Regions from separate parts of the Arthrobacter sp. NPDC093128 genome, predicted to be linked through region 2. Evidence: riboswitches for the same ligand, from Rfam matches in the RefSeq annotation. Region 2 holds a riboswitch; the other holds the start of a gene.
What was found. Region 2 has a riboswitch for cyclic di-AMP ahead of AB0N24_RS19370 (hypothetical protein). Riboswitches for the same ligand answer to the same signal wherever they lie in the genome.

Region 1: linked by a shared signal. The riboswitch ahead of AB0N24_RS05850 (M23 family metallopeptidase) and the one ahead of AB0N24_RS19370 (hypothetical protein) in region 2 are both predicted to bind cyclic di-AMP.

Annotation. Positions count from the first base shown of each region.
Region 1 is NZ_JBFBEY010000004.1:22,243-25,589, forward strand. It holds gene serC (phosphoserine transaminase) at 1-1,010, opposite strand, end outside; gene AB0N24_RS05845 (metal-dependent transcriptional regulator) at 1,390-2,085, shown strand; cyclic di-AMP (ydaO/yuaA leader) riboswitch at 2,196-2,439, shown strand; gene AB0N24_RS05850 (M23 family metallopeptidase) at 2,443-3,270, shown strand.
Region 2 is NZ_JBFBEY010000017.1:49,211-52,557, forward strand. It holds gene AB0N24_RS19365 (dolichyl-phosphate beta-glucosyltransferase) at 1-757, opposite strand, end outside; gene AB0N24_RS19370 (hypothetical protein) at 936-1,721, opposite strand; cyclic di-AMP (ydaO/yuaA leader) riboswitch at 1,721-1,905, opposite strand; gene AB0N24_RS19375 (HAMP domain-containing sensor histidine kinase) at 2,097-3,347, opposite strand, start outside.

The sequences.
Region 1 (3,347 bases), on a different contig from region 2:
TCCGTGTCCACAATCCCGTTGGCGCGGAGGACCTTGGCGATGGCCGCGGCATCAATCGACTCGTCGAAATCGATCGTGGCGATCACGTTTGAGCGGTCTTCGGCCTTGGTGACAAACGGCGTGGCGTACTCGGAGGCCTCGGCCCAGGAATAGATGCGTCCGGCTGAATCGGCGGTGCGGGCAGCGGCAAAATCGAGGCCGCCGCTGGCGTTCAGCCACTGCACCTGCGCGTCCAGCGTCACCAGGGTAGCCAGCGCCGGGGTGTTGTACGTCTGGTTCAGGCGGGAGTTGTCAATGGCGGTCTGCAGGTCCAGGAAGTCCGGGATCCACCGGCCGCTTTCCTTGATCCTCGCGGCACGCTCCAGCGCGGCGGGGGAGAAGAGGCCCAGCCACAGGCCGCCGTCGGACGCGAAGTTCTTCTGCGGCGCAAAGTAGTATACGTCGGCTTCTGAGACATCCACATCCAGGCCGCCCGCGGCGGACGTGGCATCCACCAGCACCAGCGATCCCTCGTCCGCACCGGCAACCCGCTTGACCGGGGCAGCCACACCTGTGGACGTTTCGTTCTGCGGCCAGGCGTACACGTCCACGCCCGCTTCTGCCTGGGCTGTGGGCCGTGTCCCGGGCTCGGCCTTGAGGATGGAGGAGGCGTCCAGGAACGGAGCCTTGTTCGTGGCGGAGGCGAACTTGGAGCCGAACTCGCCGAAGGAAAGGTGCTGGGCCTTGCTGTCCACCAGGCCGAACGCCGCGATGTCCCAGAACGCGGTGGAGCCACCCACGCCAAGAACGACCTCGTAGCCCTCCGGCGCGCGGAAAAATTCGCTGAGGCCGTTGCGGACCGATCCCACGAGGTTCTTCACCGGGGCCTGGCGGTGGGAGGTGCCCAGCAACGTGGCGGACGCGGCGGAAAGTGCCTCGATCTGCTCCGGGCGGACCTTTGAAGGCCCGGCGCCGAACCGTCCGTCCTTGGGCAGGAGGTTGGCGGGGATAGTGATGCTGGTGTCGCTCACGATGGCTCCAATTTTTCGGCGTGGACGTGGGAGAGGCCCGGCAGTACACGGGTTCCTGCCGGAGGAATCCCCTATATTCTGCCTGACGTGCCTGCGGGGGACGGAACGGCACCCGTCATAGTCCAGTCACTGAGACATCCCGGCGGTCGGCGCACTTCAGTTGCGCCGGCTGTACTGCGGCGGATTATCCGGAGTAATTCAAAATAGGCTAGGCTTGACCTTGACGTACAGCGGGCCGCGACGCCGGCCGGGCTGATCCCCGAGGGCTGTTCCCAAGGCTGATCGGTGGATGCAGATCCACTTGACGAGACCGACGGAGAACGCCTCCGCGCGGTACGGTGGGACTGACGCAAGGACTGTGCTCGAGGAGCTGAGCTGGATGACGGATCTGATCGACACCACGGAGATGTATCTTCGGACAATCTTGGAGCTTGAGGAAGAGAACATCGTGGCTCTCCGCGCCCGGATTGCCGAACGGCTGCGCCACTCAGGGCCCACCGTTTCGCAGACCATCGGCCGGATGGAGCGCGACGGGCTGGTGGTTGTTTCCGGCGACCGGCACCTTGAGCTCACGGAAACCGGCCGGAAACGGGCCACCGAAGTCATGCGCAAGCACAGGCTGGCGGAACGGCTCTTGGCTGACGTCATCGGCCTGGACTGGGCGTATGTCCACGACGAAGCCTGCCGCTGGGAACATGTCATGAGCGAGCGCGTTGAACGGCGCATCTTCGAACTCCTGAACCACCCCACGGTTTCCCCCTACGGCAATCCCATTCCCGGCCTGGCGGCGCTTGGCGGCCAACCGGCTCCTCTGTTCACCGACGGTGTGGTGAACCTGCTCGACGCGATGACCGGGTACGGGGCCGACTCGCGCATCACCGTCAGCCGTCTGGCCGAACCCATCCAGGTTGAACCGGAGCTGCTGGTCCAGCTCGATGAAGGCGGAATCCGGCCGGGCGCGACGCTCGCCCTGGAGCGGGTAGGGGAGTACATCTCGGTGCGCGTGCCTGAAATCGAAGGCGCCCTCGAGCTGCCGCCGGAAGTTGCGGCCCACGTGTTTGTTACCGTCAGCTAACCGCACACCTCATAGGACCACCTACAACTCACTGAGACGTAGATAACGGAATTATTACCGCGCTGATTAATCACCTATAGTTGGGGACTAGCGCCGATACTAAAGCGTTACCTGATCCGAAGCCGAGCTCTGCCAGCGGATCAGCGTACGAAACACCTCCTGGCAGAGGCGGGGGAACCACAACCGGCCGTTGAAAAGCGGCCTTGGGGTGAAGTCCGTCAGCGGCAAGTCATCTCCGACGAAGGAATCCTTAGGGATACCCCTGTGCCGGATGCCTTGCATTGGCGGACCGGGTCTTTGATCTCTCTGACCCGAATCCGACAGCTAACTCCGCAGGCTATCCAGAGAGGATATTTCTTGACCACGCAGACCGTCAGGGGCCGCCGCAGGGCGACTGGTCCCGCTTCGGAGTACCCCGTGGCCGAAGCCGTTATGACGGTCAGGCCACGCGATGCACATCGTGATGCGCGCCGGCGCCGGAGCCTGTTCAGTCAGGTCACGGAGTTCGCTTCCGCGAGCGGTGTGGGTCAGAAGGCCGGCATTGCCCTGGCCGCCACCGGACTGGTCCTCACTGTGACCGTCCCGTCAACCGGACCCATGATGAGCACAGCGGACACCGGAAACACGTCCGCGGCCGCCGCATCTGTAACGGCGCAGCCTGAGGTTTCCGCGGCTGCAGGCGCCAAAATCGACTTCAACCGGACCTATATCGCCACCAAGGGCGATCCCGACGGCAAGCTCAAGCAGCTGCTGAGCGCGCAGTCCGCCGGCACCATTACCCGTGCAGCATCCACCGGAAGCCTCGGAGCACCGCTGGCGCAGATGGTTTCCGCATCCCCCTTCGGCTTTCGTGTCAGCCCGATCACCGGCGGCACCGGCGAATTCCACCGCGGGCAGGACTATGCGGCCCAGTGCGGCACAAGTGTTATGGCCGCGGCCAGCGGAACGGTGACGTTCACCGGATGGCACCCCTACGGCGGCGGAAACCGCGTGGTGATTGACCACGGCAACGGCCTGGAGACCACGTACAACCACTTGTCCTCGTCCAACGTCCAGGTAGGCCAGAAGGTCAGCCGTGGCGACGTTGTGGCCCTCAGCGGAACCACCGGCGCCTCCACCGGCTGCCACCTCCATTTTGAAGTGATGGTCAACGGCGAAGTCGTTGACCCCACCGGCTGGCTCTGATCCAATCCGATGGAACACTCTCGCATTCCTGTGACATGCCGTGACCTGAATGTGACATTCACGCGGAATTCCTGTAC
Region 2 (3,347 bases):
GCACCCTGAGTCCGCATTTTTCGGCCAGGACCAGCAGCTCGGTGTCGAAGAACCAGGCGTTGTCCGCGGTGTGGGGGAGGAGCTGCCGGGCGATATCCGCGCGGATGGCCTTGAAGCCGCACTGAGCATCACTGAAGTGCGCACCTAGCAGGGTATGCAGCAAAAGGGTGTAGCCACGGGAGATGAACGCCCGCCGGTGTCCCCGGACCACACGCGAACTGCGCGATAGCCGGGTTCCGATCGCCAGGTCGGAATGCCCGGAGATGAGCGGTGCTATCAAGGGGGCAAGCGCAGCAAGGTCGGTGGAAAGGTTCACGTCCATGTAGGCCAGCACGGGCGACGGCGACACGAGCCACACCGTGCGAAGCGCGTTCCCCCTTCCCTTGTCCGGGAGCCGGACCACGGTGACCTCGCGGAGTTCCCGGGCCACACGCTCGGCGATCCGGAGCGTGCCGTCGGTGCTGGCGTTGTCCGCCACGGTGATCCGGAAGGTGTGCGGGAAAGTGCCGTGCAGGTAAGCGTGCAGCCGCCGGAGGGACTGCTCCAGATCCTGTTCCTCGTTGTAGACCGGGATGGTCACATCCAGGACAGGCGCGGCGGTTCCGGTCCGTTCGTCGACGGCGGCCCGCGTGTCGATAGGGACGCGGCGGATGTTACCCGAACCGGAAAGCGCCGGAGCGGCACCCGTCGGGACGTCGACGGCAGCCCGCAGTTGCGTGTGCGGCAGGATCCCCGGGGCCTGGTCTGTGAGCGTCATGGTTCAAACTATGACGCTGGCGCATATGAAGGATTTAGGCCATAGCTGTGCACCTGCTGTGGAAGCCGGGAAGCGATTCACCCGCAATACGGCCGAAGGCCCCGAATCACGTGGATTCGGGGCCTTCGGCTGATGCGCCTTCGGCTGATGCGGAACAGTCCGGCGGGTCGGGGCCGGCTTAGTACCAGTTGTTGGCGAGGTGGAAGTTCAGGGCGTCGCAGGGGGAACCGTAGCGCTCCTTGACGTAGTTCAGGCCCCAGTTGATCTGAGTGCGGAAATTGGTGAGGTAGTCCCCGCCCGCGCTGGCCATCTTTTCGGCCGGCAGCGACTGGACAATGCCGTACGCGCCACTGCTGGCATTCGTCGCCGTGGTCTTCCACTCCGATTCCTTGGTCCACAGCGTGGTCAGGCACTGCATCTGGTCAGCCGCCCAGCCGTAGTTGCCGAGCTGCGAGGCGGCATATTCCTGGGCAGCTGCGGGGTCGTCCACGGCGACAGGGGGCGCGGGAGCCGGAGCCGGTTCCGGAGCTGCCGCCGGTGCAGGGGCGGGGGCGGGTGCTTCCGCGGCCTTCTCCTCCGCGGGCTGCTCTTCGGATGGCTGCTCCTCGGTGGACTGCGCAGACATGCTGACGGAAGCCGGAGCCGGCATGGCCGAAACCAGGATCTTTTCGAACGCGAGCTTCGACTTCGTGTCGGCGCTCGCTGCGGCGATTTCCGCGGCCGTCGCCGAGCTTGCCGGCGCGGCGGGCTCGGAAGCCTGGCCGGCGGCGCCGACGCCGATCAGCACGGCGCAGGCGGTGGCCACCACTGCGGCGCGGCGGCCGGAGCTGTGCAGGCCGGCGGTAAACCGGGACAGCGGGGACGCCGTCTTGGCTGATTCAGCGCGGTGGCGTGAGCGTTCTGCGGGCACCGCGGTCTTACTTGAAGGGCGCTCTGGACGTACTTCTGGCGTGGATTTAGTCATGGTTGCCTCTCGATGCCGGCGGAGTTAGCTGTCGGGTTCGGATGAGGTCATCCGGCCGCACGGAACTTCACGTGTCGGCTTCACCCCGAGGGCGGCGATGCAGAATGCCCGGAGACCTGGGTCCCCCGCCTCTGCCTGATCATGAGGAAATCCGGGTAGCGGCAGAGTTTGGCGTCCATCCGGATATGCGGCCGGAACGGTGGCCGCACTCTAAAAACCGTACAGGAGATAGAACCTTAAGTCACATTTCGGTAACGAGGATCACTGTGACGGCGCGTTGACTTGCGCCGGGGAGGCCGGGGATTCGTTCGATCACGGAAAAGGCCAGCCGGCCCAAATGGGCATCGGCCGGCCGTGATTTCCGTGCGTTGAGAACTAGGCTGCCGGTGGTTCGCAGGGGAGGCGCAGCGCGAACTCCGTGCGTCCCGGACGGGAGGTGACTTCGACGGTTCCGCCGTGTGCTTCCATGATCGACTGCACAATTGAAAGGCCCAGCCCGCTGGTCCCCTCAGAGGCGGCCGCTCCAGCGGCGGCCGCTCCCGCGGCAGCTGAACCCGCCGGGCTGGTGCGGGCGGCGTCCGCCCTGGCAAAGCGGGCAAAGACCCGGTCCACAAATTCGGGCGGGATCCCGGCGCCGTTGTCCGTCACGGTCACCACGGCGCTGCCGTCAGCGGAGCGCATCACGCCGGTGACAACGGTGGTCCCGGGGTCCGTATGCTTGCGCGCGTTGGAGAGCAAATTGGCCAGCACCTGGTGCAGCTGCGTGGCGTCCCCGCGGACCACCACCGGCTCGTCGGGCAACTCAAGCTGCCAGACGCGGTCCGGTGCCATGACCTTCTCGTCGCTAACGGTTTCCACCACTAGCTGCGTCAGGTCCACGTCGCTGATTTTGAGCGGCTGCCCTTCGTCCAGCCGGGCCAGCAGCAGGAGGTCCTCCACCAGGGTGGTCATCCGTTCGGACTGGCTTTGCACCCTGGCCAGGGATTTCTTGCCGTCCGGAGTGAAGTCTTCGGTCATCCGCATGAGTTCCGTGTAGCCGCGGATTGCCGTAAGTGGCGTGCGGAGCTCGTGGGAGGCGTCGGCCACGAACTGGCGCACCTTCGTCTCGCTCTGCTGCCGGGCCTCGAGCGCCTTGGAGACGTTGTCCAGCATGAGGTTTAGCGCGTGGCCCACGCTGCCCACTTCAGTTCCCGGGTGCGCGTTCGACGGCGGCACGCGCACCGCGAGGGCAACCTCGCCGGCGTCGAGGGGCAGCCGCGAAACCTGCGTTGCCACTTCGGACAGCTGCTCGAGGGGTTTCATTGTGCGGCGGATGAGGACCGTTCCGGCCAGGCCGATCAGGACCAGGCCCCCCATTGAAACGATCACCATGGTCCACACCAGGGAGTTGAGCGTGTTCTGTTTTTCATCGAGGGGTAGTCCGGTGACGATCACGTCCCCGTAGGGCGCCTCCACGGCCACCAGGCGGTAGGAGCCGGTGGACAGGGTCCGGTCAACCGGCGTTCCGTCGTGCCGGAGGGCCAGCAGGACCTGGTCATCCTCGGCGGACAGCGATGACCTGGTGGCGTCCTTGGCGAGGAAACCGGAGCTGACGTTTTCGCCGTTGATGCGGGCAAACAGCGTGCC